DNA from 2 places in the Caldanaerovirga acetigignens genome. Region 1 is predicted to be linked to the other one. Evidence: riboswitches for the same ligand, from Rfam matches in the RefSeq annotation. Region 1 holds a riboswitch; the other holds the start of a gene.

Region 1 (16,452 bases):
GAGGAGAACTGGTAAAAGAACTTAATGCCAGCGGCATAGAACATTTCACCCTGCCTCTCCACAGTAAAACGCCGGTTAGCCTCTGTTCGGCGATAATAGGGCTGACTAAAATCGTAAAAAAACACAAAGTAGACTTGATCCACGCCCATGCGCGCATACCGGCTTGGGTTTCTCAATGGGTTTTTTATCTGACGGGATGCCCTTACATCACTACATCCCACGGTATTTACTCCACTCACTGGGGTTTGGGATTGTTGACGGCATGGGGGGAAAAAATCATAGCCGTAAGTGAAGATGTCCGGGAGCACCTCGTAAAAAATTTCAAGGTAAGGCCCGAGAAGATATACGTCATCCCAAATGGCATAGATTTGGAGCAGTTTGACCCAGAAGTGGATACCTCATCGGTGCAAAAGGAGTTAGGTTTGTATTCCGATGAAATGAAAATCGTGTACATAAGCAGACTCATGGGGGCAAGAGGTGAAATAGCCCTCAAATTGATAGACGCCATGCCCGATATCTGCTCATCTTTCCCAAATGCGAAACTTTTAGTGGTAGGCGAAGGTGACAAGCTGGAAGCCATAAGAGGGCAGGCCGAAAAGTGCAATACTGTTTTGAAAGGTCAGCGGGTTATCGTGACAGGTGCGAGACTTGATACGTACGCTTTGATGGGCCTTGCAGATGTAGCGGTGGGCGTTGGAAGGGTAGCTCTTGAGGCTATGGCTATGAAAAAACCCGTGATTATTGCAGGTGAAGCCGGATTTATGGGAGCACTTACCCCGCAGAACTTTGAGGATGCCAAAAGGCACAATTTCAGTGGTCGGGGAACGGGGCAAATTACAAATTCGAAGAACCTTGCTAAAGCCATTAAAGATATTTTAGCATCTCAAGAATTGAGAAAGGAATTAGGCGAGTTCGGAAGAAAGAAAGTACAAGAGCATTTCTCTATTGGTACGATGACAAATAAGGTCTTGGAAGTTTACACAAAAGTTCTTGAGGAGGTAAATCGATGAGTTTTATTGACAAAAAAGGTAGATTATTTGGATTGATAAATGTAATAGATTTGCTCGTGATAATTCTGGTTGTTGCGGTTGCGGCAAGATTTGTATTAAACCCGCAGAAAAATTCTTCAGTTGCTGAGGAAAAGACGATCCAGGTTGTGATGTTGGTGAAAGACGTCAGGGATGCCACTGCTAAAGTAATAAAGGAAGGGGATATAGTCCGCGAAACAAAGACTAATAACCTTCTTGGGAAAGTTACAAAAGTTGAGGTAAAACCTGCTGAAACTCTTGTAAATACCGCCGATGGCAGAGTTTTAAGCGTGCTAAATCCGGTATTAAAAGACGTTTACGTGACCGTTGAAGGTTCGGCGACGGTGGGGGAAAATGCCATTGTATTGGGAGGAACAGAAATAAGAATAGGGACTGCTGTCCAGATGAAGACTAACCTTTACGCAGTAGTAGCTACGGTTATGGAAATTAATGAGTTTAAATAAAGGGGCATAAAGTATATGGAAGCTGTAATTCGGTGGATAGCTGAAAGTTTGGTTATAAAATCGATAGGCTTTCTTTTCTCTCGAGAAGTATGGGTGAACAGTGTTCTATATAGGATTTTAGAAAAAATTGCCGGCACTTCGAAAGCCCTATTGCGCGGAAGGTTTATTGGGCTTTTATTGCAAAGTGAGCCGTGGGAGAAAGAAGCCTTGTCATCCAGCCGTTTTTGCAAAGTGTTTTTTAATAAGGCAAACCGTTTCTCCGTTTTCAAAGGCATTATAAGGGATACTGTAGAAAATAGCTCTTGTTACAGGTATTCAGCAGAAATATGGCTTAATTTTAAAATGCGACCTTTTAAAATTCTGTCTTTAGTCTTCTTGCCTGCAACATTTACCTACGCTGCTTTAAAAGGCATTTTTTCCGGTTTGTCGGTTGGAGAATTCACGGCTGTTGTAATTGCTGCAGGAATCTTGATTCCTTCCTATTTTATAAATTTGAATTTATACGATGTATTTAAAGGAAGCATTTTGCTGCAGGCGGCTGGTCTCCTTGACGGGGGTCGGAAGGCGGCTTTGCCTGCTGTTGATAATGAAAATGCCGGTTTTGTATATGTGTTTTTGGGTGCTGTTTTGGGAGTGCTTTGCTTTTTTTTGCCGACTATAACCGTTATCAAGTTTATTGTTTTGCTAATGCTTTCATTTTTACTATACCTGAAGCCCTATTTCGGAATTTATATCATGGCTTTCATACTGCCCCTTGTGGACACGATTTACAGCGTTTTGCTCATAGGGTTCACATTTGTTGCCATGGTACTTAAAGCTAAGAAGGGAGAGTTTGGGGTTCCGAACGGGATAGTACCAGCAGCTTTATTTTTCACTTCAGCCATCTTAGCAGCGGTTTTTTCAGTAGCACGGTCTGAGAGTTTGAAGCTGCTGCCTATTTATGCGGCTTATTTTATAACTTTTCTGGTTTTCTATCATTATTGCAGAAGAGAAAAGGTGATGAAAACGGCCCTTCTTTTTCAAACGATTTCCACGGTTGGAATATCTCTATACGGCATATATCAGTATTTTTTCGTAAGAAAACCTACTGCGATTGCATGGGTGGACACAAAATTATTTCCGGAAATAACTATAAGGGTCTATGCGACCTTGGAAAATCCAAATGTGCTGGCTGAGTATCTGGTTTTCGCCATTCCGGTGGTTTTGGCATTTATCTGGACGTCTGATAAAGTGGGGCGCAAACTGAAATTTTGTGGAATGCTGGGGATCATATTGACCTGCCTTGTGATGACCCTTTCGCGAGGAGGTTGGCTGGGGCTTGCCGTAGCCGTATTGGTTTTCGCCCTGGCGGTTGACCGCAGGTTGTTTGCAGTTTTGATGTTAATTGCGGCATTATCGCCGGTGTTTTTACCTACCGTTATTATCAACCGTATAGCGAGTATAGGAAGCCTGGAAGATAGCTCAAATGCTTACCGCGTAACTATATGGGTTGCTACCTTGAGGATGCTGAAGGATTACTGGTTAACGGGATTGGGACTCGGGCTTCGAGCATTTTCCAGGGTTTACAGGGATTACATGATTGCAGGAACTCCTGCACTTCACGCCCACAACTTTTACCTGCAGCTTGGCCTGGAAATGGGCATTTTGGGGCTTGTTTCCTTTATATGGTTCGTATGGGCTGAACTTAAAGAAGTAACAAGAATTATGCGAGTAGGAAATATAAAGAAAGCTGTGTTTGCTGTGGCAATTGCAGGGGCAATTTCCGGTCACCTGTTCCATGGGCTGTTCGACCACGTATGGTTCAGCCCAAGGATTGGCATGACTTTTTGGGAGATGGCAGGGATTCTGGCTGCTATAATTACATCGGAAAAAACTGCAGAGCCTAAGGGAGAAGTCGAAAGGTCATGAAGAAAGTATTGCACGTCATAACCGATACTAATATAGGAGGGGCAGGCAGGTACCTTTTAAACCTCCTTTCTGCCTGGGATGAAAGTCGGTATTCGGTGGCTGTGGCGTGTCCTGCCGGAGGAGAATTGGAAAAGCGTTTAAAAGATTTAGGCGTAAAGGTTTATCTCCTAAAGGGCGGCGAAAAGTCATTTAAAATCTTACATCTGGTGCAGATTTTAGGAATCATTGCCCGGGAAAAGGTGGATTTAATCCATACCCATGCCAGCCTTTCGGGGCGAATAGCCGGAAGGCTTTTGGGCCGGAGGGTTGTATTGACCCGCCACTGGATGGGGAAAAAAAGCGAGATGGGTATTTTCAGGCCTCTAATAAACCGAATTTTTTACCAGCTCCTCACCGACCGGGTCATTGCGGTGTCAAGAGCCGTGAAGGTGAGTCTCATGGAAATTGGGGTTCCGGCCTGGCTGATAAAAACTGTGTACAATGGAATAGATGTTCCAAATATTTCAGGAAATTGCGGAAAACTGAGAAAGGAACTCAACATGCCAGAAAGAATTCCTCTAATAGGAATGATAGGCCGTCTTGTACCGGAAAAAGGCCATGAATACGCCATAAGGGCCATGCCGGAAGTATTAAAAAAATTTCATGATACTCGCTTGGTTTTGGTAGGGGATGGCCCATTTAGACCTTACCTTGAAGACTTGTGCGGGAAAGTGGGTGTCAAAGATAAAGTAGTTTTTTTGGGTTTTAGAAAAGATGTCGAAGAGATTGCCATTGATTTCGACGTAATCCTTATGCCATCTTTGAGCGAAGGTTTGCCCCTTGCACTTTTAGAATCCATGGCATTGGGGAAGCCCGTTGTGGCATCAGAAGCGGGTGGCATACCGGAGATTATAAAAGACGGGGAAAACGGTGTTCTAGTGCCTCCTAAGGATGAAGGAGCTCTGGCAGAAAAAATAATAAGGCTTTTGACGTCTAATGAAATGCGGGAAAAGTTAGGGGAAAATGCAAGGCAAACGGTATTATCAAAGTTCACAGCAAAGATAATGGCAGAAAACACCATGCGGATTTATGATGAACTGCTGAAGTAAGGGGCGGTTTGAGTGAAGCTTTGGATTAAGGGATTAACGGTGGTTTTTATAGTTTCCATAGCATTTTCTCTGTTTGGCCTTGCATCGAAAATTATAGCAGAACAAAAAAGCAAGGTTGTGGAAATTTCAGTTCCTATAAGTGAGGTCAAGCAGCTTGCAAAGATTACCGGTCGTGACTTCGGAGAGATTTTAAGCGAATTTAAAAAAGCAGGGGTCACTTCCTTGGCGGTAGAAGAAACCACGGTAAGAGATTTCATTGAAAAAGGCCGGATTTTGGTGTTGAAGGGTTGGCAGATAATGGACCACCAGCGTTTTTTAGGAGTGGAAAACGAACTGACAAAGCGAATTATCTCCAGGGAGGATTTCAACCCGGAAAGCTATTATATATTTTCACGGGACAAAGCAATCTTTGACAAATTAAAAGCAGCACTGTCTTGTAGAGGATATGAAATAATGACCGAAGAGGGTGAAGACATATACGTAATTCAAGAAATTGATGGGAGAAGCGGCTTTAGTGGGATTGGTCTGGGGTTTGACCAGCAGTCGATAAACTTTGCCATATCTTCGGGTTTTAATGTAGTATTGATGATGAAAGATGTAAAAGGAAAGACTGCGCAAGAAATAAAACAAGTAAGCAAAGTTTTTGATGAAAATATCTCGGTTCTTATACTTCAAAACAATGAAATACCGCAGGAGTCTGAAGCTGCAAAAATGCTTTTTAACGCGATAAAAGAAAAAGGCATCCGCCTGGGACTTGATGAATTTAAAGAAACGGAGAGTTTACGAAAGGGTATTAGGGAAAAAGGATATGACATCGTAAGGGTGTACAATCGTCCTGCGCACAAATGGATGCAGGAGTATCTCCTCGCTGTAAGAGATAGAAATGACAGGTTGCTTTGTCTGCACCTTTTTCTATCTGGCGATGAGGACCTTATAAGGTACAATAAAGAACACATAAAAAATATATACGATGACGTAATATCTGCGGGCTTTAAACCGGGACTTTATCCCCAGAAAGCTTCTTCATTTTCAAAAGATCAAATATCAGGCCCTGCATTGATACTGATCCCGTCAGTTGCTTCTTTAGGGCTGATACCGGGGCTTTATTATCTCCTTCGCATATTTGAAATAAAGGAAAGTCATGCTCTGCTTTCTTCTATAAGCTTGTGGGGTATTATATCGATACTGGCTTTGATAGATTTTTCGCTCTTTAGAAGTGCTTCGAGCCTTATGGTCTCAATAATCTATCCTTGTCTTGCCGTAAGCCGGGAGATGCCGGTAGACGGGTCTATTGTTAAGAATTTAGGGCAGAGCATTGAAAGTGGAATTTTAACACTTGGGAGGGCAACCGCATTGACTTTTGCAGGGGCCCTATTGATAACCGGAATATGCAGCGATATGGATTTTATCGTTGGCTTAGAAAAGTTTCGCGGAATTAAAGCAATGTACATCGCTTCATTTTTGTTAATCGGACTTATCTACGTAAGATTTCAATACGGGAAAGTTCCGTTGAATAAGCCGCTCTTTAGCGTTGGAAATCTTTTTACACTTAGCCTGGCGGTCGGAATTTTGTACGTCCTGATAAACCGCACGGGGAACTTTTCGGCCATTCCTATACCTAAGTTCGAACTTTATTTTAGAATTTGGCTGGAAGAAATGCTGCCCGTAAGGCCGAGGACAAAGGAATTTCTGATAGGATGTCCCGCTCTTGTCCTTGCAGGAGGAATAAAAAATCCCAAAAGACCCGGGCAATTTCGATTGCTCTTGGCGACAGGGCTTTTAGGAGAGCTTTCTTTGATAAACACCTTCAGCCATTTTCACGCAAATGCCGTTATCTCAATTGTCCGTTCCTTTGAGGGGATACTGCTGGGAAGTTTTATCGGTAGCCTGGTATTGATTGGGTTTTTAACACTATGCCGGAAAGGGAATGAAAGAGAATGAAGAAAATACTGGTCTCGGGGTATTATGGCTTTGGCAATGCCGGAGATGAAGCAATATTGATGGCCATGGTCGATTCTTTTAAAAAATTGGATGATAACATCCGCATAAAGGCTTTGTCAGCCAATCCAAAAGAGACGGAAATGATGCACGGCATAGAAGCTGTGCATCGAACTAATCCTTTTCTTGTAGTTAAAGCGATAGCCGAGGCGGACTTAGTTTTGAGCGGTGGTGGTGGCCTGCTCCAGGACGTAACGAGCAGCAGGTCCATCCCTTATTACCTTCTCATAGTGTTTCTCGCGAAAAAGATGGGGAAAAAAGTGATGTTTTATGCCAACGGAGTCGGCCCGGTAAACCGCAATTTAAACAAGCGGCTGATTGCCTCGGTGGGCAATATGGTAGATTTGATTACGGTTAGAGACGAAAACTCCCGGGACCAGCTTAAAAATCTCGGAGTAAAAAAGCCCCAAATCTACGTTACGGCAGATCCTGCTTTTGCGTTAAAACCTGTAGATGACGAAACTGGACTTAGTATACTCAACAGGCACCGTATTGATTTGAGTAAGGCAGGTCTTAATATAGGGATTTCGGTAAGGCCGTGGAAGGTTGGCGAAACAAGAAAAGTCATCGCTGAAGCTTGCGATTTTTTGATAAATAGCTATTCGGTAAATATAGTATTTATACCGATGCAGTTTCCGCAGGATTACAATGAATCGCTGGAAATAATGCGACTAATGAAGGAAAAAAAGGTCAAAGTTATTAGTGAATCGCTAGGGCCAAGAGAATTGCTCTGGGTTTGCGGGAAAATGGACCTTCTTTGTGGAATGAGGCTCCACGCACTTATATTCGGTGCCATAATGGGAGTTCCCCTCGTGGGACTTGCCTATGACCCTAAAGTTGAAAACTTCTTAATACGTGTCGGGCAGCCGTCTGCCGGAACATTAAAGGACTTAAAAGTCCAAAGTTTATGTAGTCTTATCCAGGATGCTATAAAAAAACGTGAAGAAAGCAGCCGTGCGCTCCTTGCAAAAAGAAAAGAGATGGAATATTTAGCTAACGAAAATGCTATGCTTGCTTTAAAGCTGCTGGAGGGTGGTCATGAGCAGTATAAGAAGGATTGAAATACTGGGCGTGCCATTGGATAAAGTGACATTGGAACAGGCGGCGCAGGAAGTTGAAAAAATGCTGGATGAGGGAAATACAAAGGTCATCGTAACGCCTAATGCGGAAATAATCATGGCAGCCCAGAAAAATCCCGCATTGAAAAAAGCAATAGCCGCTTCCGATCTAATCTTGCCAGACGGCATTGGAGTGGTAATAGCCTCGAAAATTATCGGAAATCCACTGCCGGGAAGAATTGCGGGTTTTGACCTGATGGTAAAGATGCTGAAGATAGCTGCCATCCGTGGGCTTTCCATATTCTTGTTGGGCGGAAAACCAGGTGTGGCCGAGGAAGCGGCAAAAAATATATTGGCTGGATTTTCGGGGTTAAAAGTAGCGGGTACGCACCACGGATACTTCAATGAAAAGCAGCATGATGAAGTGGTGCAAAAAATAAATGAGGCAAAGCCGCATTTCATTTTCATAGGTATGGGTGCCCCCAGGCAGGAACTCTTTATGGTGAATAACAAAAGCAAGATAAATGGAAGTATAATGATGGGTGTCGGCGGCAGTCTTGATGTATTTGCGGGAAGAGTGAAGAGAGCACCGGTGTGGATGCAGAGGACGGGTTTTGAATGGCTTTACAGGCTGCTGCAGGAACCCTGGCGGTTAAAGAGGATGTCAGTGCTCCCCCTTTTTATGATAAAAGTATTGATGAAAGCAATGGCAGAGAGAGGAGAAAAATGACTTGAAGCTCAGGTCGAATATTCTGGATTACCTCCTGATTGTCATAGGTTGCTTTATAGCGTCCTTGGGCCTCACCATGTTTCTTGTTCCAAACAAAGTGGCAGCCGGTGGGGTAAGCGGTCTTGCCACGGTGCTCCACTATCTTTTCGGGTTGCCTGTGGGATGGACGATGCTGGCTTTCAACATCCCCCTCTTTATAACAGGGATTATCTTTTTGGGCCCCATTTTCGGCGCAAAAACTGTGGTAGGTACCATACTCCTTTCGGTCTTCACGGAACTCACAAAAAATTTTCCCGTTTTGACGCGGGACTTGCTGCTTTCAAGCGTATACGGCGGCATCGTGCTGGGCCTGGGGCTTGGGCTGGTCTTCAGGACCAGGGCAACTACAGGTGGCTCCGACATAGCTGCAATGCTCATTCATCACTTCATACCAATCGTGAGCATTGGCCAAGGGATACTGATAATAGACTTTTTCGTAATAGCGTTGAACGGTATTTCCTTCAACTGGGAGATCGCCATGTATTCATGGATAGCCCTCTACGTCAGCAGCAAGGTGATAGATATCGTCCAGGAGGGTATCAATTACGCGAAAGCAGTTTACATAATTTCAGATAGAAATGATGAGATACAAAAAAGGATTTTAGAAGACTTGGGGAGGGGGATAACGCTTTTTGAGGCGAAAGGCGGCTACACCGGAGAAAACAGGAAGGTTGTAATGTGCGCAGTAACGAGGCTCGAGCTTCCAAAGTTAAAGCGGATTATCTGGGATATAGACCCCAAGGCTTTTATAATTATTCACGACGTGCATGAAGTTCTGGGAGAAGGGTTTACATTTGTAAGTCAGGAAGATAGTCACAAATAAAAATAAAAAAATGACGAGGTGATTAAAATGCAAGTATCTAAAGAAAAGCTGGAAGAATTGACGAAAGCGGCCCGGAAAGTAAGGCGTAGCATCATTGAAATGACGGCCGAGGCGGGCTCAGGCCATCCGGGAGGGTCGCTATCCTGTGCAGATATTTTGGTTGCCCTTTATTTTCACGAAATGAAGGTAGACCCTCAAAACCCCGATTGGCCTGACAGGGACAGGTTTGTGCTTTCAAAAGGTCATGCGGCCCCGGCGCTTTATGCAGTGCTGGCCGAAAGGGGCTATTTCCCGAAAGAAGAACTGAAGACTTTGCGCAAAATAAACTCCATTCTGCAAGGGCACCCCGATATGAAAAAGACGCCCGGAGTGGACATGACTACAGGTTCCCTGGGTCAGGGGCTTTCGGCGGCGAATGGAATGGCCTTGGCCGGAAAACTTGACGGCAAAAGCTACAGGGTCTATGTGCTCCTGGGAGATGGTGAGCTTGAAGAAGGGCAGGTCTGGGAAGCTGCAATGGCTGCAGCTCATTATAAGCTCGACAACCTAACGGCCTTTGTGGACCACAATGGTCTTCAAATAGATGGTCCTATAGTCCAGGTGATGTCGCCTGAAATAATACAAGAAAAATTCAGGGCCTTCGGCTGGCACGTAATAGATGTAGACGGCCACGATTTTGAAGACATATTGCGAGCTATAGAAGAGGCGAAAAGTATTAAAGAAAAGCCGACCGTAATAGTAGCGAAAACCGTAAAAGGAAAAGGAGTGCCTTTTATGGAAAACCAAGTGGATTGGCACGGCAAAGCCCCATCAAAGGAGCAAGCCGAAGAAGCGCTAAAAGTACTTTAAAGGTAAGAATGAAAAATAAAATGAAGAAATGAAATAGAAGAATGGAGGTAAAGACAATGCCGAAGATAGCGACAAGAGACGCTTATGGTGAAGCCCTCGCCGAACTGGGAGAAGAGATAAAAGAAATAGTTGTTCTGGATGCCGACCTATCCAAATCCACAAAAACCAGCGTTTTTGCCAAAAAATTTCCCGAGCGTTTCTTTAACATGGGTATAGCCGAACAAAACCTGATGGGAACAGCGGCGGGCCTTGCAACCTGCGGCAAGATACCTTTTGCCAGCACTTTTGCCATATTTGCCACAGGCAGGGCCTTCGAACAGGTGAGGAACTCCATCTGTTACCCGAACTTGAACGTAAAAATAGCCGCGACCCACGCAGGCATCACCGTAGGGGAAGACGGAGCTACTCACCAATCCATAGAAGACATAGCACTAATGAGGGTAATGCCAAACATGACGGTGATAAGTCCGGCAGATGCAACGGAGACCAAAATGGCGGTAAGGGCTGCAGCTCAAATCAAAGGACCGGTGTATTTAAGACTGGGCCGGCACCCGGTAGAGACCATATTCGGGGAAGGATATGAATTTAAACCGGGCAAAGGGGTTATATTGAGGGAAGGAAAGGATGTGGCAATAATAGCTACCGGCGTCATGGTGGCCGAAGCCCTGAAGGCAGCGGAAATGTTGGAAAAGGATGACATAAAAGCCATGGTCGTCAACATCCACACAATAAAGCCGATTGACGAAGAAGTCATCTTAAAAGCTGCCGAATGCGGAGCCATTGTCACCGCCGAGGAGCACAGCATAATTGGGGGCTTGGGCAGCGCGGTAGCTGAAGTGCTTTCCGAGAAAAAGCCCGTACCCATAAAAAGGATAGGCATCCGCGACGTTTTCGGCATGTCCGGCAAACCCGAAGAGCTGATGAAAGCCTATGGCCTTGCTGCAGAAGATATAGCGGAGGCTGCAAGGACATTGCGGCGGTAGTTGTGTAGTGTTTAAAGCTAAGTGAGTGATATATCTCAAAAATATTTTATTACCGTTGAGCAAAGGCAGAATAAAAAATTTTTGTCCTGAATCTATCTCTCTGTCAATATCTTTTAAAAAGGATACCTATCCAAATGATGTCAAGGCCTTTCGCGGCATAAACGGGGACCCTCCCGCAAAGGGGCCCCTCCCATTTAGTCCACGGTGCCTTAACAGCATTCAGACAAAAAAAATAAAACATACTTTAATAAAGGCAGGCAAATTTTTTATATTTACCAAGGAAGATTTCTTGAAGTATTTCATGAATTTCGCGATCACTTTCCTCGAAAGTAACAGGTTTAAAAAGACTCTGGCTATATTTGTAATAGTGAGAATCAGGCGGCCTGTAAGGCGACTTCGGTTCTTTAGAAATATCACCGGCAGCAGACTTTTTCGGCTTAACAAACGGCACAGTTTCATAAACTCTACCCTTGTATTCCACCCATACACCTGTTATACTACTAATGAACACATTAACAGTTGTATGGGCTGGAATGGAAGGCTGGTTTTCTTTTTTGAATGATTTGAACTGCTTGCCGAAGAAAGAGAACACGCCGCCATTGCCATAACCGAACCAATTAAATGGGGTAGTGTCCATCTGAACTAAAAGGCCTGGTTGAAGCTTTCTCTTGCGGCGTCGATGAGATTTAAAGCGTCTCTTCTTTTTAGGGCTTTTAATGCCGGCACCGGTGAGGATACCATAAAGGGCAGAATAACTTAACTTGATGTTTTTAACTCTATCGAGAAGCTTCTGAAAATGTTTAAAATTAGCGTTTTTGTAGGGCGCCAGACATTTTAAGATGAATAATTTTTTGTTTAAATTTTTCTGAGATGGCTTGAGTGGGTTTCCGACCTTGATTTTTATGGATAAGTGTCGCGGCCCCATTTTCCTTCACTCCTTATATCAGGCGTATTACCTTGCGTGCACTTAGGTTCAAAAAAAACCGCTGCTTCTTTGATAGTCATAGCACCCTCAAGAGTCTTTTGAATAACAGTGTATCTTTTTAATTGTTCTTTAGACATTAGATAACGCACCTAATTCTTCATAGTGACATTTTATCACGATAGTCTACAAGGTGACATTATCATAAAATAACCACAGATATTGAAATATGTGACTTGACATAATCCGGTTGTGTGATAAAATACATTGTAAAAGTTAATCGATGAATAATTGATACACGTTTGATGTCGAACATTAAAGGTGATGGAGTCCACCGTTAACTGCCCGTATAAAGGGTTGATGACTCCTCTCAGTGAAATAACTGGGAGGAGTTTTTGTTTTTAGCAAAAACTTTTTAAAAGAAAATTGTCAGGAGGGTTCTAAGTAGATAAGGAGAAAAGGCAGCAAATTAGAAATACTACAGGGAGTGATGCATTTAAATTAGTTATACTATTTGGTTTGGATATTTATACGATAGAAAAGGTCTTTCGGTTTTGATTTTCTCATTCTCAAATTTGCTTTCTGTCTTTTTCACATCTTTAGTTTTCCTCGGGGGATTTTACTTTGTGTTAGTAGGAATGATTACTTTGGGGAATTGGTATGGGAACGCAGGAGTTCATGTCATAATCTAGTGTATTTTCTGTGAAGACTCAGCTTGTATCAATTCCCTTTTTATACCATATAACAAAGGAAAAGAAGTTTTTTCAAATATCGGAGGTGCCTAAGGATGTCTTTTTTAAGCATACTTTTTAAAAATGTAGAAGACTACGAAAGCATAACAAACGAAATGCCTGAATTCTTCAGAGATTTAAACCTCGATAAGATAATAGATGGCATTACTGCTGGAAGAGAGCGATATAATTTAAAACCTTACTTTTATACTCCCCTTCGCGATGTTGATGCCATAAGGTACCGTCAGGAAATTATGAAGGATCTAGAAGACAAAGTTTTGTTTGACAATATAAAATCGTTTTCGCAGAAAATGATCGTTGTTCAGGAACACCTTGGACAGGCACAGAGGCTATATAATAAATATCAAAAAGAGAGTTGGTTTTTAGATGCCGTTGAAATATACTGTGATGCGGTCAACACCCTTCTTTGTGATTTAACTTCTGCAAATTTAAATTCACAGGGTTTTATATCCTTTCGCGAATATCTTAAGAACTATGTTGAATCTAATAGCTTTAGGTCACTTTTTAGAGAAACTAAAAAATTAAAAGACGATTTGTCAGTGGTTAAGTACTGTATTTTGATAAAAGGAAATTGTGTAAAGGTTCGTAAATATATGTCTGAAATTGATTATAGTAAAGAAGTAATAAAAACTTTCGAGAGATTTAAACAGAATTCTGTAAAAGATTACACAGTTCAATTTTCCGATTATCCTGAAATGAACCATATTGAAGCTCAAATACTCGATTTTGTGGCGAAACTTTATCTAGAAATATTTTCTCACCTTGATAATTACTCTTTGAGAAACGCTAATTTTATTGATGAGACTATAGCAATTTTTGACAAAGAGATACAATTTTATATATCTTACCTTGAATTTATAGAAAAATTGAAGAAAGCGGGACTTAAATTTTGCTACCCTCAAATTTCCGACAAAATAAAGGAAGTCTACAATTTCGAAGGTTTTGATATGGCTTTAGCTTATAAACTTGTGAATGAAAATCAAAATATTGTCTGCAATGACTTTTACTTAAAAGGCGAGGAACGAATAATTGTAGTAACCGGCCCCAATCAGGGTGGGAAAACAACTTTTGCCCGTGCCTTTGGGCAAATTCATTTCTTAGCAGGCTTGGGTTGTCCCGTTCCCGGAAAACGAGCGCAACTTTTCCTATATGATAGAATTTTTACGCATTTTGAAAAAGAGGAAAACATAAAGGACCTAAGAGGTAAACTGGAAGATGAACTCCTAAGAATACGTTATATTCTGGAGAAGGCCACACCAAACAGCGTCATCATTATTAATGAAATTTTTACATCTACTACCTTAAAAGATGCAATTTTTCTAAGCAAAAAGATAATGGAAAAAATATTACAAAAAAAATTGCTGTGCGTGTGGGTAACTTTCGTATACGAATTAGCCGTAGAAAGCGAAAAAATAGTAAGTATGGTAAGTAGCGTTAATTTGAAAAATCCAGCCATAAGAACATACAAGATACTTAGGAAGGTTCCGGATGGCTTTTCCTATGCGATGTCCATCGCAGAAAAATACAGGCTCACTTATAATTTATTAAAGGAGCGTATAAGATCATGAAAGTCTATCTTATGTTTAAAGATCGTAACTTTGACCTTCAGCAAAAACTTCCCAAAAATGAACAAGTATTATTGCAAGATTTAGAGCTGGAAACACTTTTTGATGCGATGGCACTTGGTGACAACTTTATATTTGAAGTAGCAAGGAAGGTCATCCTTTCAGGTTTTAACAATGACACGGACACCGTGTTATACCGACAAGATATTTTAAAGGACTGCTTGAAAAATCCTTCCGTCATAAGGAGTATATATGAAATTGCGAAGGAAACCATTGAAAATGAGAAAAAAAACTATTGGGGTCTTTTCAGCAAATATCCCGACTTTATCCTGCAAAGGTCAAAGGATGTTTTGAAAATGTTTTTGGAAATGCTGAGGAAGCTGAGAATTATAGCAGAAGAAAACGAAAGTAAGTTCGAATCAGAGGGATTTAAAGCGTTATTTGCAATGCTTAAAAAAGAAATTGACGACGATTTTTTTACCGAGGCCCAAAACCATCTGAGAGAGCTAAACTTTGACGAGGGAATGCTGATAAGCGCCGAGCTGGGAAAGGGCAACAAAGGCATCAATTACATTCTTCGTAAATCGCAAGAGAAAAATCAGAGCTTAATAAAACGATTTTTTGCCAAAAAGGTACCTGTTTATACCTTTTATATCAGCGGCCGCGATGAAAGTGGCGCAAGGGCGATTTCCGAATTAAAAGAAAGAGGAATCAATCTGGTAGCCAATGCCCTAGCACAATCGGTTGATCACATCCTAAACTTTTTTAAGGTATTGAAAACGGAATTAACCTTCTACATAGGCTGCTTGAATTTATACGAACAGCTTTCTCAAATTGGGGAGCCCACGTCATTCCCTGTTCCCGTGGATACTGATGAACGCAAATTATCATTTAAGGAATTATATGATGTGTGTCTTGCGCTAACTGTGAAACATAGAATCGTTGGGAATAGTCTGAATTTAGACGATAAAGACCTAGTGATAATTACTGGTGCCAATCAGGGCGGAAAATCTACATTTATACGAAGCATAGGTTTAGCACAATTGATGATGCAAAGCGGTATGTTCGTTCCTGCGGAATTTTTTTCAAGTAATATCTTCGATGGGCTTTTTACTCACTTTAAGCGAAAAGAGGATGAAACAATGAAAAGCGGAAAGCTCGATGAAGAACTTGCTCGGATGAGCGAAATAGTAGACGATATAACTTTAAATTCAATGCTACTTTTAAATGAATCTTTTTCTGCTACAAACGAAAGAGAGGGTTCACAGATTGCAGAAGAAATAATTAGTGCATTATTGGAAAAAAGAATAAAGGTTTTCTTCGTTACTCATCTATACGAATTTGCAAACAGTTTTTACAACAAAAAGTTGAAAAACGCAATTTTTCTAAGGGCACAAAGAAAAAGTGACGGAACGAGAACCTACAAAATAATAGAGGGTAAACCCTTAGAAACAAGTTTCAGCAGAGATCTTTATAAAAAAATATTCGGTGAAAATGAAGGTGAAAACGAATTAATTTGAAAAATTGCAAATTGTATTTGGCAAATTAGAAAAAATACTGCCAATATATAAAAAAAAGTAGATAGAAAAAACCGGGAGATGGAGAAATGGGTATAACTGTGCGGGAGGCTCTTCAAATAGGAGGATTGAAAAATGCAAAGGTCGTGGCGGGTGAAAAAGGTCTCGATAGGAGAGTAGATTTTGTTTTAACCATGGATGATGCGGCCAAATGGATTAGAGGCAATGAACTTTTGCTTATGGCTGCATACGTTTTTTTAAGCAATCCGGGAATGGAAAAAACTTTCATCTACGATTTGGTCGAGAAGAATTGTGCGTAAGGGGACAAAAAACGCAACAGGAAAAAATAACCCCTGAGGTGCAATATGAAATTTGAAATTGTAAGGATAAACGAAATTCTTACTCCCGTAAGCGGACTCGCCTGTGTCGGAATCCTTCTCAATAAAATAGGCCTCAAAAGATGGTTAAACAATGCGAAAATCTCCAAAATGCCAGAACCGGACATAAAAAACAGTGACGTTGCAATATCATAATCGGCCTCCTCTGTCAAGGAAAAAATGACTTTGATAGCATTGAACCTTTACGCCGGGACATATTTTTTAAATCCGCCTTGAGCATCAGAAAAGTCCCTTCAAGTCCAACTCTGCGTCAGAGGTTTGATATGGCAGGCAGCACATGGAACAACATCATACTTGAAGAATCGGCGCTCTTGCTTAAGAAAGCGGGAG
Region 2 (16,452 bases), on a different contig from region 1:
ATAAAGCAAAATAGCCCTTTTGGGCTATTTTGCTTAAAAGGAGACCGCATTGAATGGAAGAAATTGCAAACCTCCTTAAAAAGATTGCTCCAGAGATGGCACATGTAGTTGAGCAGAGATTTGAGATTCTAAAAAATATTTATTACAATCAGCCGATAGGCCGAAGAGCTCTTTCCTCTGTAATGTCCCTTTCGGAAAGGTCCCTGAGGACGGAGGTTAAGCGATTAGAAGAATTGGGTTTGCTAGAAATTGAACCGAAAGGGATGAAGGTTTCAAGAGAAGGAGAGGCACTTATAAATTGCCTTGAGAATTTCGTATACTTTATGAAAGGATTAAACTTTATTGCCGATAGGATTAAAGAAAGATTTGGATGCGAAGAGGTGATAATTGCACCGGGCGATTCGGATGTAGATGAGACTGTCAAAAATCTTATGGGAAAAGAGGCTGCCTCTTATCTGAAGTCTTTTTTGAAAAACGGGGATATCGTGGCTGTAACTGGTGGAACCACTATGGCTCAAGTACCCAAAGGCATGCCCCGACTTGAGGGATTTGAGGATGTGGTAGTAGTTGCAGCAAGAGGTGGTCTTGGTGAAAAAGTAGAAATTCAGGCCAATACCATAGCAGCGGAGTTGGCAGAACGGCTGGGGGCTCGATACAGGTTGCTTTATGTCCCGGATAACCTGGGACCTGAAGCGATGGAGTCCATAACCAGCGAACCGCGCATAAGAGAAGTGTTATCTCTAATTAAAAATGCCGATGTTGTGATTCACGGCATCGGAAGGGCTGAAGAAATGGCTCGAAGGCGAGGTCTTGATGAAAGTATCATAGAGGAAATTTTAAAAAAAGGAGCTGTTGCAGAAGCTTTCGGATATTACTTTGACAGTGAAGGAAGGGTAGTATTTACCACAACTAGCGCAGGGCTCAGCATTGCGGATTTAAAAAATGTACGAAAAGTAATATCGGTGGCGGGAGGTGCAAAAAAAGCACCAGCCATAAGGGCTTTTTTAAAATATCACTGTCCGACAGCTCTCATTACCGACGAGGGAGCTGCGAGAAAACTTATAGAGTTGGAAGGGGGAAGTCTAGGTGAATAAAAAGACCGTTGAAGATTTTGACGTCAACGGCAAAAGGGTTCTGGTGAGGGTAGACTTTAACGTTCCAATGGACGAAAAGGGAAATATCACAGACGATACCCGAATAAGAGCAACGTTGCCCACCATCCAGTACCTTATTAAAAATGGTGCGAAAGTTATACTGGCATCCCATTTGGGAAGGCCCAAGGGAAAGAAAAACCCCAAGTACAGCCTGGCGCCCGTGGCGAGAAAACTTTCAGAGCTTTTGGGAAAAAATGTCGTTATGGCCGGGGATTGCATAGGTGAAGAGGTGGAAAAAGCCGTAGCTTCTATGAAACCCGGAGACGTAATGCTTCTTGAAAACGTCCGGTTTTATGCACAAGAGGAGGCCAACGACAGGGAATTTGCAGAAAAACTTGCAAGGCTTGCCGACATATATATAAATGATGCTTTTGGCACAGCCCACAGGGCTCACGCCTCTACGGCAGGAGTAGCTGAGTTTTTGCCTGCGGGTGCGGGGTTTTTGATGAAAAAGGAAATAGAAATTATGGGTAAGGCCCTTGAAGCACCAGAAAGGCCGTTTGTTGCAATTTTGGGTGGAGCAAAAGTAAGCGATAAGATAGGCGTCATAAGGAATCTCTTAAGCAAAGTGGACTATCTACTAATAGGCGGAGGGATGGCTTTTACCTTCCTGAAAGGATTGGGGTATAATATCGGCAGGTCCCTCCTTGAAGAGGACAAAATAGAACTCGCGAAGGACCTTTTAAAAGAAGCTGAAGAAAAAGGAGTAAAAGCTCTGCTGCCGGATGACGTGGTGGTGGCTCCTGAAGTGAAAGAAGGAGTTGAATACAGGACGGTCCCTGTAAGCCAAATACCCGATGACATGATAGGCGTAGATATTGGTGAAGTAACTCGCGACAAGTTTGCAAAAGTGATAAAAGAGGCAAAAACTGTAGTGTGGAATGGACCGATGGGCGTTTTCGAAATAAAGGATTTTGCGAAAGGTACCCTTGCCGTGGCAAAAGCTATGGCGGAATCCGGCGCTGTAACTATCGTCGGCGGAGGAGATTCGGCGGCTGCGGTGGAGCAGTTAGGCTTTGCCGATGCTATGACTCACATATCGACAGGCGGCGGAGCTTCGCTGGAGTTTTTGGAAGGAAAGGAATTGCCGGGAGTTGCAGTTTTAAATGACAAATGATAGGAGTGAAGGGCATGTCGAGGACTCCGCTTTTTGCAGGCAACTGGAAAATGCATAAGAACGTAAAGGAAACGTTGGAGTTTCTTGAAGACTTTCTCCCCCTTGCAAAAGATATTCCCTCAGAAATAGAAATAGCTATATTCCCTCCTTTTACCAGCCTTTATGCAGCTTTTGAAAAACTCAAAGGAAGCGCTATAAAGTTGGGGGCGCAAAACATGCACTGGGAGGACAAGGGCGCTTTTACAGGCGAAATTTCTCCTCCCATGCTGAAAGAAATCCCTTGCGATTACGTGATAATAGGCCACTCTGAGCGCCGCCAATATTTTGCAGAGACCGACGATACTGTAAACAAGAAGGTAAAATCGGCGGTAAAGTATGGGATAGTCCCTATTATCTGCGTAGGGGAGAGTTTGGAACAAAGGGAAAAAGGCGAGACCCTTTCTGTTGTTTTAAGTCAGGTGGAAAAAGCGATTTGGGAAGTCCAAATTGAAGATGGAGGCAAGTTGATTTTTGCCTACGAGCCCATCTGGGCCATAGGCACGGGAAAAGTAGCCCTGCCTTCCGATGCTCAGGAGGTTATAGGGGCTATAAGGGAAAAGCTCTGTAAACTTTACGGCAACGTTGCACAGGATATCCGCATACTTTACGGCGGAAGTGTAAAACCGGACAATATTAAGGACCTAATGGCTCAGCCGGATATAGATGGAGCTCTGGTAGGTGGTGCAAGCCTTGATGCAAAGGCTTTTTACCAAATAGCTACATACAATCGCGGTTAGGAGTTGAACAAAGTGGCGAAAAAACCTCTTGTACTCATAATATTGGACGGGTGGGGCATAAATGAAAATGTACAGGGTAACGCAATTTTAAACGCCCGCACCCCCAATTTCGACCGACTTTTAAGGCATTTTCCGAACACCGTGTTGGAATCTAGCGGCCTTGCGGTGGGACTGCCCGAAGGCCAGATGGGAAACTCCGAAGTGGGACATTTAAACCTCGGAGCGGGGCGCATAGTGTATCAGGAGTTTACCCGAATAAGCGAAGACATAAAAAGCGGTAGATTCTTCGAAAACGAAAAACTCGTAAATGCCGTAAGGCAGGCACGCGAAGCCGGCAAGGCTTTACACCTAATGGGTCTTTTGTCCGATGGTGGGGTCCACAGCCACATAGACCATCTCATAGCCCTTTTGGAACTTTGCCGCAGGAAAGACATGAAAAGGGTCTACGTCCACGCCTTCCTCGACGGGAGGGACGTTCCACCTGCTAATGCGGCCATTTACATCGAAAGACTCGAAAACGAAATGTCGAAAATTGGTATTGGCAAAATAGCTACGATTGCTGGAAGGTATTACGCTATGGATAGGGACCGCCGATGGGAAAGAACCGAGAAAGCTTATAACGCTATGGTTTTGGGGGAAGGGCTCAAGGCAAGAAGTGCAATGGAAGCTCTACAAGAAGCCTATAAAAGGGGCGAGACCGACGAGTTTGTAATTCCTACGGTTATCGTCGATGGAAGCGGTAAACCTATTGCGACAGTGGAAGAAGGGGATTCCATAATATTTTTCAACTTCAGGCCGGATAGGGCGCGGCAACTGACGTATGCTTTTTGTGAAGAGGACTTTCAGGGGTTCGCAAGGAAAAGGGGATTTTTCTTTGTCAATTTCGTATGCATGACGCAGTACGATGCAAAAGTTAAAAATGCAAAGGTCGCTTATGAACCCTTGTCGATGAATAACATTTTTGCCGAAGTCATATCTAAAGAGGGATTAAAGCAGCTTCGTATAGCAGAGACAGAAAAGTACGCCCACGTGACGTTCTTTTTTAACGGTGGGATAGAAAAGCCATTCCCCGGCGAAGAGAGGATATTGATACCTTCTCCGAAAGTTGCCACCTACGACTTAAAGCCGGAAATGAGCGCTTATGAAGTGACGGATACGGTTATAAATAAGATAAACGAAGACGTATACGATGTAATCATAATGAACTATGCAAATCCAGACATGGTAGGCCACACGGGCGTTTACGAAGCCGCGGTTAAAGCTATAGAGGCGGTGGACCAGTGTATGGGACGGGTGGTGGATGCCGTTATCAGAAAGAACGGGACGGTCATAATCACCGCGGACCACGGCAATGCGGAAAAAATGGTGGACTACGAGACGGGCGAAGCGCATACGGCTCATACCAGCGACCCTGTGCCTTTCATCCTGGTGAGCGACAGGAAATACAGGCTCCGGCCGGGGATATTGGCTGATGTGGCGCCGACCATGTTGGAGCTATTGGGGATAGAAAAACCAGAGGAAATGACAGGAAGCTCTCTAATAGAAAAAAATTATAAAACGGAGGAGTGATTTTATGTCAATAATTGCCAATGTATTTGCAAGGGAAATTTTGGACTCTCGAGGAAATCCCACAGTAGAAGTAGAGGTCATCCTCGAAGACGGCACATTGGGAAGGGCTGCAGTACCTTCGGGAGCTTCTACGGGGCAGTTTGAGGCTGTGGAACTGAGGGACAATGACCCGAAAAGGTTCAAAGGAAAAGGTGTTTTGAAAGCTGTAGAAAATGTAAACGAGATAATAGCGCCAGAACTTGAAGGAATGGATGCCCTCGATCAAGTGGCGATAGATGAATTTCTGATAGAGCTAGACGGCACAAAAAATAAGTCAAAGTTAGGGGCTAACGCCATCTTAGGAGTTTCTCTGGCTGTTGCAAAAGCGGCTGCAAACTACCTCGGTATACCTCTTTACCGCTATATTGGAGGAACGAATGCGAAGACGCTTCCCATTCCTATGATGAATATCTTAAACGGGGGAAAACATGCAGATAATAATGTGGACCTTCAGGAATTTATGATAATGCCGGTAGGGGCTGAAAATTTTGCACATGCCCTTAGAATGGGCGCGGAGACATTCCACACTTTGAAGAAAGTCCTTTCAGAAAAAGGGCTAAGCACTACTGTAGGCGATGAAGGTGGATTTGCGCCGGACCTTTCCTCCAATGAAGATGCTATAAAATATATAATTGAGGCTATCGAAAAGGCCGGCTATACACCCGGAAAGGATATTTATATTGCTTTAGATCCAGCAGCTTCTGAGTTCTTTTCAGATGGAAAGTACAAGTTGAGTGGTGAGGGTTTAGAGTTATCACCTGCTGAAATGGTAGATTATTATGTAAGGCTAGTTGAAAAATATCCAATCATATCCATTGAGGATGGTATGGCAGAAGATGATTGGGAGGGGTGGAAGCTCCTTACCCAGGCGATTGGTAAGAAAATCCAGTTAGTTGGAGATGACCTTTTTGTCACCAATACTGAAAGGCTTTCAAAAGGAATAGAACTGGGAGTGGCCAACTCTATTTTGATTAAGCTCAACCAAATAGGCACTCTCACCGAAACCTTGGATGCCATTAAGATGGCCGAAAGGGCAGGGTATACCGCCGTAGTCTCTCACAGGTCTGGTGAAACGGAGGACACTACAATTGCGGATTTGGTGGTAGGAGTCAACGCTGGTATGATAAAGACGGGAGCTCCTTCCAGAACGGATAGAGTTGCAAAATACAACCAGCTTCTAAGAATAGAAGAGGAACTGGACGCGGCGGCACAATACCCTGGAATTGCAGCCTTCTACAATATAAAGAAAAAATAAACGAGCTCCCCTTCTAGGGGGGCTTTTTATACCTTTTTATTGCATAAATGGCCTTTTGTGAGGTAGAATAAATGTGAAGGAGGTCGAAAAAATGGAAATAAATCTAGAAAAAATTGACTTATTGAGGGAAAGGACGGGCTGCAGTTACCGCAAAGCTAAGGAAGCTTTGGAAGCTGCTGGCGGCGATGTGGTTAAAGCATTGATAATTTTAGAGGAAGAAGGGGAAAAGGATTTTTTAAAGTTTGGCAACCTTAGCGCTAAGGGGAATAAACTTTTGGAAAAAATTAAGGAACTGATACGAAAGGGAAATGTGACCCGTTTGAGAATAAAACACGGCGACATGGTACTGCTTGAGATTCCAGTAACCGTTGGTGCTATTGGTGCTATATTGGCTCCTTATCTTGCCGCCATAGGAGTGATAGCGGCATTGGTTACTCGCTGTACCATTCAGATTGAAAAAGAAAACGGGGAAAAAGAGGAAATCGTCTTCGAAAACAAGTCTACTGCGGACAAAGAATAGTGATTAATATTTTTGCAGGCCCTTTTTATAGTGAAGGGTTTTCTTTATTTGCCTTTTCATAAGACGGCTGGCAATATTGAGTTTTTAGGCATATTGTGATAAAATTACATTCGTTAATTGAAAAAGGGGGTGCAGGAGGTGCAGGCTTTTCGCATCGTTTTTTCAATGATATACGTTCTTATTTGCATAGGACTTATAGCTACAGTCCTTTTGCAATCAGGGAAGAGTACCGGCCTTTCAGGAACTATTTCAGGTGGAGCGGAGGTTTTTTTCGGGAAGAAAAAGGGTATTGATGACAAATTGGCAAAGTTTACGGAAATTTTAGCAGTAGCTTTCCTTGGACTATCCATCTTAATGATGGTAGTTTTAAAATAACAGACTTTGTGGGGGGAGACTGATGGAAAATTTAATAGTACTTGCGCCCCTTGCGGGATTGCTTGCGCTGTTATTCGCCTACCTGCTTGCTATTAGAATCATCAAAAGTCCAGCAGGTACCGCAAAAATGAGGGAAATATCTGACGCGATTCATGAAGGCGCCATGGCTTTTCTATTCAGAGAATACCGGACTTTAGTGATTTTTGTATTAGTTATGTTCCTTATAATTGGCTTTTTTATAAACTGGCAGACTGCCATAAGCTACATAACCGGTTCAGTGGCATCGGTTCTTGCGGGGTTTATAGGAATGAACGTGGCAACTAGGGCTAATGTGAGGACGGCAGATGCCGCGCGGGAGGGAATGAATAAGGCCCTTTCTATAGCATTTTCGGGCGGCGCGGTTATGGGAATGTCGGTCGTTGGATTGGGAATATTGGGACTTGGGATACTTTACTTTGTTTTCGGAGACCCGTCGAATGTAAAGAGCTTCGACGTGATAAACGGCTTTGCCTTAGGGGCGAGTTCTATTGCCCTATTTGCCAGGGTCGGAGGAGGAATTTACACCAAAGCTGCAGATGTCGGGGCAGACCTGGTAGGAAAGGTTGAGGCAGGCATCCCTGAAGATGACCCGAGAAATCCCGCGGTAATAGCGGACAACGTAGGTGACAACGTAGGAGATGTAGCAGGTATGGGAGCCGACCTTTTCGAGTCGTACGTAGGCTCGATAGTATCCGGTATGGCAATCGGCGCCGTGGCCGTTAGCACCGTTACAGGACAGCCTTACGGTATAAAGGGCATAATTTTCCCAATGCTGGTGGCGGCGGCCGGCGTACTTAGCTCTATAATAGGGACGATGTTCGTAAGAACAGGAGAAGGAGCCGACCCGCAAAAGGCTTTAAGGAACGGTACCTTTGCCAGCGGCATACTTGTGATTGTGGCAACTTTATTGCTGAGCGTTTATTTCTTAAACGAAATTAATGCCTTTTATGCTGTGGCTTCTGGTATTATAGTTGGTATTATCATTGGAATGCTCACCGAGTACTATACTTCTTCGAGTTATAACCCAGTTAAAGAGATAGCCAAAGCTTCTCAAACTGGCCCTGCTACCAACATTATAACTGGATTGGCTGTAGGAATGAAAAGCACCGGCCTTCCTGTGTTATTTATTGCGCTGGCGGTTATAATATCTTATAAATTTGCTGGGCTTTACGGCATAGCACTGGCGGCCATAGGTATGCTGTCTACCACGGGAATGACTGTAGCTGTTGATGCTTACGGTCCCATAGCCGATAACGCTGGCGGTATTGCGGAAATGGCCGAGCTCGACCCATCGGTCAGAAAGATAACCGACAAATTGGATGCAGTAGGTAACACGACGGCGGCTATGGGGAAAGGGTTTGCCATCGGTTCGGCGGCGCTGACGGCGCTGGCTCTATTTTCAGCGTACACCACGGCAGCAGGATTAACTGAGGGGATAAACCTCCTTCGGGCAGATGTTATAGTTGGGCTTTTCATAGGAGGCATGTTGCCGTATCTGTTTTCTGCCATGACCATGGAGGCGGTAGGTAAGGCTGCTTATCAGATGATAGAAGAGGTACGCCGGCAGTTCAGGGAAATCCCGGGCATAATGGAAGAAAAGGCCAAGCCTGAATACGCAAGGTGTGTGGACATAAGCACGCAGGCGGCCCTCAGGGAAATGATAATTCCGGGTCTCATGGCTGTTGCCGCACCTTTAGCGGTAGGTTTCATTTTCGGCAAAGAGGCGTTAGGGGGGCTCCTTGCGGGTGCCCTGGTTACCGGCGTTATGATTGCGATTCAGATGGCTAACTCCGGCGGTGCCTGGGACAACGCTAAAAAGTATATAGAAGAAGGAAATTACGGCGGAAAGGGCACGCCGACTCATGCAGCAGCCGTAGTAGGAGATACGGTGGGAGATCCGTTCAAAGATACCGCTGGACCTTCTCTGAATATATTGATAAAACTCATGACCATTGTATCTCTGGTGTTCGCACCGCTTTTCATGAAGTAAGAGGAAGAAGACTCCTGCTGGGGATTTCGCTCCACAGGAGTCTTTGTGATATCTGCAAAAAAAGACGAAGTAGAAGTTGGAAAGGAGTCGACTTAATTGGAAAAAAAGCTCATCTACTTATATATATCAATAGGAGGAGCTCTTGGTGCCTTAGCCCGGTATATTCTATCAGCGTGGCTTAACGATAAAATTACCACGGACATTCCTTTCGGAACTTTATTCATAAATTTGACCGGCTCGTTTTTACTTGGATTGTTGTATTCTCTTTCAATGAATTTTATTGTCTCTGAGAACATTATTAAGTTTTTTATAATGATAGGTTTTTTGGGCGCATTTACGACCTTTTCAACATTTTCTCTAGAGACCCTGATTATGTTGTATGAAGGCAGTTTGAAAGGTGCATTGATTAATGTAGTGAGCAATGTGCTGGGAGGGCTAGTAGCGACCTTTTTGGGAATAAATTTAATTAATTTGATAGCCGGTGTGAAGGGATTGGTGTGAAATGGATGTAATAGGACCGGCAAAACGAGTGAGGATATATATAGGCGAGAATGACAAATATGCGGGAAAGCCGCTATATCATGCGATTGTTCTAAAAGCTAGAGAAATGGGTATGGCTGGTGCCACTGTCGTTAGGGGTATAGAGGGTTTTGGGGCAAAAAGTCGCATTCATTCAGCACGGGTATTGGTTTTATCCAGCGACCTTCCGATCATAGTGGATATTGTAGATAAGGAAGAAAGAATAGAAAGATTCATCTCACATATAAAAGAAATTGTAAAAGAGGGATTGATAACGGTTGAAGACGTGGAGGTAATAAAATACTCGGATAAAGATCATAAATGAGGTGTTTCGATATTGTTGCCCTGAATCGGAAAAAGATATATAATATATAATAGCAAGTTAATAGGTGATGGAGCTCACCGTAACTGCCTTCAGGCTAATAGCTCCTACAATATCATGAGATATTGTAGGAGCTTTTTACGTTTCAAAGAGAGGTGAGAAAGAAGTGCTAGATTTCGAAAAAACGAAAGAACAGTTGATCCAATGCTTAAAAGAGGCAAAAAAGATAACCGATTATAAAAAAGACGAAACGATAACCGCAGATATAGATTATGAATTAGATAAACTTTTGAAAAATAGGTTTAACTTGGCAGTTGTGGGCCAATTTAAACGAGGGAAATCCACATTTATTAATGCAGTGCTGGGAGAAAAAGTAGTACCAACCGCAGTTGTGCCGCTTACTTCTGTAGTTACTGTAATAAAATACGGCCCCACGCTGAAAGTGACGGTTAATTTTTTGGACGGTTCTGAGGAAGAAATAAATGTTAAAGAATTGGACAAGTACGCAACCGAAAAGGGTAACCCGGGCAATGAAAAGAAAGTAAAGGAGATAGTGGTAGAATATCCATCGGAGTTTCTCAAAAAAGGCGTAATTTTGATAGATACACCGGGTGTCGGATCTGTCTACCAGCACAACACCGATACGACGTATCATTTTCTACCAAAACTCGATGCAGCCATATTCCTTTTTACCATAGATTCTCCTGTTTCCCAAAATGAATACGAATTTCTAAAAGACGTGAAGGAGCATGCCGTTAGGATTTTTTTTGTGCTGAACAAGATAGATTACACTGAAGAAAATGATGTGAAAGAGGCCCTTGATTTTGCTCGTGGTATTTTAAAAGAGAAGTTGGGCTACGAAGAAATCAAAATTTTTCCCCTTTCCGCCAAAATGGCGCTGGAAGCAAAGGAGACGCACGATGAGGATAGGTTAAGGCTCAGCGGATTGCCGGAGTTTTTGTCAATGCTAGATGAATTCATAACTAAGGAAAAAGGCAAGGCCCTCTTGCTTTCAAGCTGCAACAATGCGCTGAGATTTACATCAATGTTGAGGTTTGATATTGAACTAGAAGCAAGTGCAATAAAGACTCCTCTAGAGGACCTGGAAAAAAATATAGAGGTTCTAAGAAAGAAAATAGAGGAAATAGAGGATGAGAAAAAGGATGTAGTGCTTATTTTTGAAGGGGAAAGCAGGGAGCTGCTTGCCCAATTCAACGCTGAGTATGAAAAATTCAAGAATTCCGAATACAGGAAGCTGGAAGCCGCCCTGGAGGAGTATTTCAAAAGCAACGCAGCTTTGCCGTTAAAAGAGTTAATAGAAAAGACCAGAGAATATATAACCGGGAAGACCCTTGAGGCCATAGATTCATGGAAGGAAGAGGAACTTAAACGCCTGGCCGAGGCGTCTGCAAGAATAACGGGAAGGCTTGGAGAAAAGGTGGAAAAGATTATTATGGAACTCAAGCAATTGACGGCCAACATGTTTCATATAAAGTTTGAGAGCTTTACGAGAATAGAGAATTTTAAAGAAGCGGGATATTTTTACTACAATATGGAACCGGAAAAGAATTATCTTTTGCCTACGCCGTTATCAATCGCTCCGTTTCTCCCCGGTTTTATTGCCCGAAAAATGGCCCTCAACAGTTTGAAAAACTGGCTTCAGCAGCAATTTGATAGGCAGTGCGGCCGGGTGAGGTACGACATCGCCCAAAGAATGGAAAAAACCTTCAAGGAGTATTATAATTATCTTGAAGGTAAAATTGCAGAAACCGCCGGTGTTATAATGGAATCGGTAAGAGAGGCTGTGGAGCTTAAAAAGTCCGGAGAAGACCGCATAAAGGGCAGGCTGAAAGAACTGGAAGCCTTTTTAGAAAGGCTGAATGAAATCGAAGGTAAGATAAAAGAATTGAAAGACCACCTGGAAAGGGTTGCGTAAAATGGATGGGATTGAGTTTTCCCGCAGGATATTTACTGTCGTGGATAACATTGGAAAAGTAATTGTAGGCAAAACTCAGGTTATCGAATTGGTGCTAACGGCGCTTATAGCCGGCGGTCATGTGCTGCTGGAGGATGTGCCGGGAGTGGGCAAAACTCTGATGGCCAAAGCTCTGGCCAGGTCATTAAACCTGGAATTCGGAAGGATTCAGTTTACTCCTGACCTTTTGCCGGCGGATGTGTTAGGGATAAGTATCTACAGTCAGAAGACCGGAGAGTTTGTGTTCAACCCCGGGCCAATAATGACAAATGTTCTCCTTGCCGACGAAATAAACAGGGCAACTCCCAGGACCCAGTCCAGCCTTCTCGAAGCTATGGAGGAAAGGCAGTTCACCGTAGACGGGGTCACCAGGCGGCTAAAAGAGCCTTTTCTGGTGCTTGCGACTCAAAATCCCGTGGAAATGGAAGGCACCTTTCCCCTGCCCGAAGCCCAATTGGACAGGTTTTTGATGAGGTTAAGACTGGGTTATCCGGAGTTGGAGGAAGAAAGGTCCATACTTCATCGTTTTGGAGCGGGAAATCCTTTAGAAGAAATAAAACCCGTTTTAAATGCCGAAGATATACTCGCGATGCGGGAGCAGGCAAAAGGCGTCAACGTAGATGAAAGCGTAGAGTACTATATGCTAACCGTTATTAGGGAGACGAGAAACCATCCTGCGGTAAAACTGGGAGCCAGCCCCAGGGCTTCACTGCTGCTTTATAAATGCGCTAAGGCCTTTGCGGCAATAAAAGGCAGAGATTACGTGATACCCGATGATATTAAACATCTGGCCGTGCCGGTGCTGAGTCACAGGTTACTCCTCAGCCATGAGAACCTGCTTAGAGATTACAAGCCCGAGGATGTAATAGCCGAAATCCTCGAGAAAACGGCGGTCCCTGTTGAATAAATACCGGGGATGGAAAAAACTATGCATGTATTGGTGTTTGTGGCAGCCGTGGCCGCGGTTCTTGGGATATCGTATTTGTGGAGTATATTGAGTGTTAAAGGGTTAGAATTCAGTCACCGCTTTGAAAAAGATCGGGTGTTTTTCGGCGATACTGTAAATTATATACAGGAGATAACAAATGCCAAAATCCTTCCGCTTGCCTGGATAAGAGTAGATACCGAGGTGCCGGCGGCGGTTGAATTTTTAAAGGGGAATCTCGTCCCTCACCACAGGGCTGATAAGAAAATCTTAAGCGGTTTATATTCACTATTATGGTACCAGAAAATAAGAAGAAAATACCCGGTTTATTGTAAAAGCCGCGGGATTTTCGCCTTTGGACCTGGGATTTTGAGTACAGGAGACGTATTCGGCTTCTTTGAAAAAGAAAAGCCCATGGGTTCCACTGCCAGTCTGATAGTGTATCCTCGGATAGTCGATATTATTGTAGCAGAAGGCAAACCGGACATAACCCTTTCGGGTGTCATCGGCCGCAAAACGCTTTTAACGGATCCTTTTTGCTTTACCGGCACAAGAGACTATGTTCCGGGAGATTTGCTAAAATGTGTGGACTGGAAATCCACGGCCAAACTTGACAGGCTCAGGGTAAAGGTTTACGACTCCAGCTTTACAAAACGGATTTCCATCCTGCTTGATGTAAACACATTCGAAATTGCCTGGGAAGGAATCGATCCTGAGCTGTCGGAATTCCTTGTAATACTGGCGGCGTCGGTTGCAAAGAAAGCCTTGGATCAGGGCTTTGAAGTGATGCTTGCCAGCAACGGAAGGATGGCTTCCCCTGAGAAGGATACCGATTTAATAACATTGATACCTTACGGTTCGGGTTCGATGCACCTGAGGAATATCCTGGAATGCCTTGCTCGCCTTTCAAATTACAGCATATTTGAAATTAAAGAAATATTGCCAAGAACTCTGGGGATGTTAAAAAAAGGCAGCAAAGTTATATACATAACCGGCATCTGGGGTAAAAACACCGAAAAGGTCGTTAAATTGCTGCAGAAAATGGGGATGGATGTGGTTTTAATTCTTGCGGGAAAAAAGAATGCTAAACTAAAAGGGCCTGAAGGTGTCCTCACGTATCACGCTCTCGGGGAGGAAGCATGGCGTGAAATTTCCCTTATCAAATTGGTTTAGAGCGTTAAAAATCATACTTTTTTCCGGTGTCAACTATTTATTCGCCCTCATCGTGCTTTCGGTAATCGGACAATACGCTCCTGAAGGCGTACTTTTGCCGGCTTATAATGTTTTATTGTGGCTTTTAGCCGGGCTTATTTTTAATACCGCTTATTACAGATTTGAAAGCCTTAGAAAATTGCTTTTCATCTCAGTTTTAGTTTTAATAACAGTCTTGAAAATCGGCTCCGGTTATTACGAACTGGCTATCGCTTTTTTTTGCTTTATCCTAGGAGTGTGGCAGGGCAGTTGGGTACTGAGCCATTACGAGCTGATGGTGAGGCTCAAACAGTATACATTTTTAATCCTTTTGGGGCTCTTTTTTTATAAAGGCAGGGGGAAAACCGGTGAACTGCTCTTGTTGCTTACAGGCTATATTTTAATTTCACTTTTAGCGCTCTCCACCTATAACCTGGAAACCATTTCTTTCCATGTATCCCAAAAAAAGTGGGTATTTGTAACTGTTATTGTTTCTTTAATGGCGGTTATTATTGCACTGCTTTTTGCCCTGTTCGTCGATCCGGCTTATGTTTCATCTTTCTTCAGCCTCTTAAAGGACACTTATTTTGCTCTTGTAGATGTTGTGGTGAAGATACTAACTCCTCTTTTTGCTCCGCTTGTTAACGCGCTGAGTTTTATTCTATCCGCCATCCTAAGATACTCACACATCAGACGTTTTCAGGCTGGATCGGGAGAAACGGGTGCTCAAAGCGCTTCGTATGAATATAAAGAATACATTATGCCTGAAGTTCTAGAAATTATTTTAAAAATAGCCAGTTTTATACTCGTTATACTGGTTTTTGCAACATTTATCTTGACGGTGCTTAAAAAGTACACCTCTTCTAAAAAAAAGGACTTTATGGAAGATGAGAAAGAAACGGTATTTAAACTCAGTTCTTTTAAAAATAGTCTTTTGCGGCTGATTACAAAAACGGGTAAGGTATTAAACTCTTATAAAAGGACTGCTGCCTATTGGGATTCACCTGCCGGCAAAATTAGGAGAATTTATGCGCAGATCCTTAAAGAAGCAGCAAAAAAGGGATATTGTAGAAATTCCTCAGAGACGCCCCTTGAATACATGCCCCGGCTGAAGAAGGCGTTTGAAGATGCCGGGGGCTTTGTGGAGAGAATTACTCTGCTTTACCAAAGGGCCAGATACTTTCCAGACTCCGTCTCGCCCTCTGATGTAGAAGATATAAAAAAATTTCTTAAAGCCCTGTTTTCTAAATAAGATTTTATGAAGACACTAAATCTAAAAACTAAAAATTGCTGCATGGCCAACTTAAACTGAACTTTGTGGAGGAGGGTTTAATAATGATAAAGGTGAGAGCAGGTATTATTTTAATAGAAAACGCCGTCTTTTATACCGTTATCCGATCTCAAAAACATTATCTTGTTGCCCAACATTAAGGAATATATTAGACGTATTTATGAAGGAGAAATTTTTAGAGGGGTTTATTTAAAGAATATGTGGGAAGATAAAACAATATAAAGAAAGGAGCAAAAAGAAAAATTTAATTTTTATGAAAAAGCGCAAAAACTCAAGAGGAGAGGGATTTGAAAATATTGTAAAAGTGATGATGGGTGAAGAGATAACTTTAAAGAACGAAGAAGAGTTAAATAAGGGAGAATTGGTTATCTTTCAAACCGGTGACATCATTCCCGCCGATATTGTACTTTTGGAAGCAAATAATTTAGAGATGGATGAATTTGATTTGACGGGAGAAATAAAACCGGTCCGTAAAAAAGCCACAGAAAAAGAAACAGTTACAACATTGGAAAGGTCTAATATGGTTTTTAGAGGAACAAAGGTATTGAGGGGAAGCGGTAAAGGAATAGTTTTGGCTGCAGGGGAAGATACCGAATACGGTAAAATCCTGATACAGGCCAGCAAGACTGTCATAAAAACAAGCGGGCTGTTAAGGTACAACTTTCCTTTACAGCTTAAACAGGATATATATTTGCAAATACTAATAATTCCTGCTTTATTATGGATGCTGTTATATAGAGCAAATCTAGAATTTATATTATACTTATATCTTGCTACAAACTTGTGGTTGATAGTTTTCGAACATCAAGTTATATTTAATTATATTATTCTAAACATATCAAACCGATTTTTATTTAAAAAAGGCATTTTCATAAGAGATTTTTCGGTTTTTGATTCATTAATAGACATAGATGTCGTTTGCTTTGACAAAACCGGAGTCATAACTTCCCGAGATATGGATGTATCAGGGATCATAATCGGTAGTCAAAAGATAGATATAAAATCATACACTCGAAAAAATGAAATTTTAACTTGTGTTTTTAATGGATTTGTTTTATGTAATGACCTTGTATTTACAGAAGAGCTCTTTAAATTAAATCCTATTGATAAAGCGTTAATTCATTTTGCTAAGGAGCATGGTTTCTCAGTGGAGGAAATAAGAAAAGGGTATGAAAGAGTTTATGAGCTTCCGTTTAGTTCCGAGAATAGGTATATGGTGGCTGGATATGTAGATAAGATAAATAAGAATATTTTATTTTACGCCAAAGGGGATCCAGAGGTTATTTTTACTAAGTGCAACAGATATGTGACTCTTTTTGGAGAGGTAAAGAAAATAGACGGCAACTTCTTATTGATGATACGGGAAGTATGTAATAATGCCTTGCAAAAGGGCAG

What was found. Region 1 has a riboswitch for fluoride ahead of BUB66_RS06895 (MutS-related protein). Riboswitches for the same ligand answer to the same signal wherever they lie in the genome.
Region 2: linked by a shared signal. The riboswitch ahead of BUB66_RS03315 (dynamin family protein) and the one ahead of BUB66_RS06895 (MutS-related protein) in region 1 are both predicted to bind fluoride.

Annotation. Positions count from the first base shown of each region.
Region 1 covers NZ_FRCR01000007.1:91,749-108,200, reverse strand. The annotation lists gene BUB66_RS06950 (glycosyltransferase family 4 protein) at 1-1,010, shown strand, start outside; gene BUB66_RS06945 (DUF4330 domain-containing protein) at 1,007-1,492, shown strand; gene BUB66_RS06940 (O-antigen ligase family protein) at 1,508-3,400, shown strand; gene BUB66_RS06935 (glycosyltransferase family 4 protein) at 3,397-4,488, shown strand; gene BUB66_RS06930 (DUF5693 family protein) at 4,501-6,429, shown strand; gene csaB (polysaccharide pyruvyl transferase CsaB) at 6,426-7,547, shown strand; gene BUB66_RS06920 (WecB/TagA/CpsF family glycosyltransferase) at 7,525-8,274, shown strand; gene BUB66_RS06915 (YitT family protein) at 8,276-9,136, shown strand; gene BUB66_RS06910 (transketolase) at 9,164-9,985, shown strand; gene BUB66_RS06905 (transketolase family protein) at 10,042-10,968, shown strand; gene BUB66_RS06900 (hypothetical protein) at 11,213-11,893, opposite strand; fluoride riboswitch at 12,202-12,267, shown strand; gene BUB66_RS06895 (MutS-related protein) at 12,678-14,210, shown strand; gene BUB66_RS06890 (MutS-related protein) at 14,207-15,727, shown strand; gene BUB66_RS06885 (PucR family transcriptional regulator ligand-binding domain-containing protein) at 15,814-16,044, shown strand; gene BUB66_RS12140 (hypothetical protein) at 16,090-16,257, shown strand; gene BUB66_RS12510 (hypothetical protein) at 16,335-16,452, shown strand, end outside.
Region 2 covers NZ_FRCR01000003.1:115,238-131,689, reverse strand. The annotation lists gene gap (type I glyceraldehyde-3-phosphate dehydrogenase) at 1-4, shown strand, start outside; gene BUB66_RS03365 (sugar-binding transcriptional regulator) at 54-1,094, shown strand; gene BUB66_RS03360 (phosphoglycerate kinase) at 1,087-2,271, shown strand; gene tpiA (triose-phosphate isomerase) at 2,286-3,047, shown strand; gene gpmI (2,3-bisphosphoglycerate-independent phosphoglycerate mutase) at 3,060-4,616, shown strand; gene eno (phosphopyruvate hydratase) at 4,621-5,910, shown strand; gene BUB66_RS03340 (DUF4342 domain-containing protein) at 6,002-6,430, shown strand; gene secG (preprotein translocase subunit SecG) at 6,596-6,805, shown strand; gene BUB66_RS03330 (sodium-translocating pyrophosphatase) at 6,828-8,834, shown strand; gene crcB (fluoride efflux transporter CrcB) at 8,931-9,335, shown strand; gene BUB66_RS03320 (DUF190 domain-containing protein) at 9,337-9,678, shown strand; fluoride riboswitch at 9,733-9,792, shown strand; gene BUB66_RS03315 (dynamin family protein) at 9,842-11,611, shown strand; gene BUB66_RS03310 (AAA family ATPase) at 11,622-12,557, shown strand; gene BUB66_RS03305 (DUF58 domain-containing protein) at 12,567-13,748, shown strand; gene BUB66_RS03300 (DUF4129 domain-containing protein) at 13,720-15,018, shown strand; gene BUB66_RS03295 (HAD-IC family P-type ATPase) at 15,311-16,452, shown strand, end outside.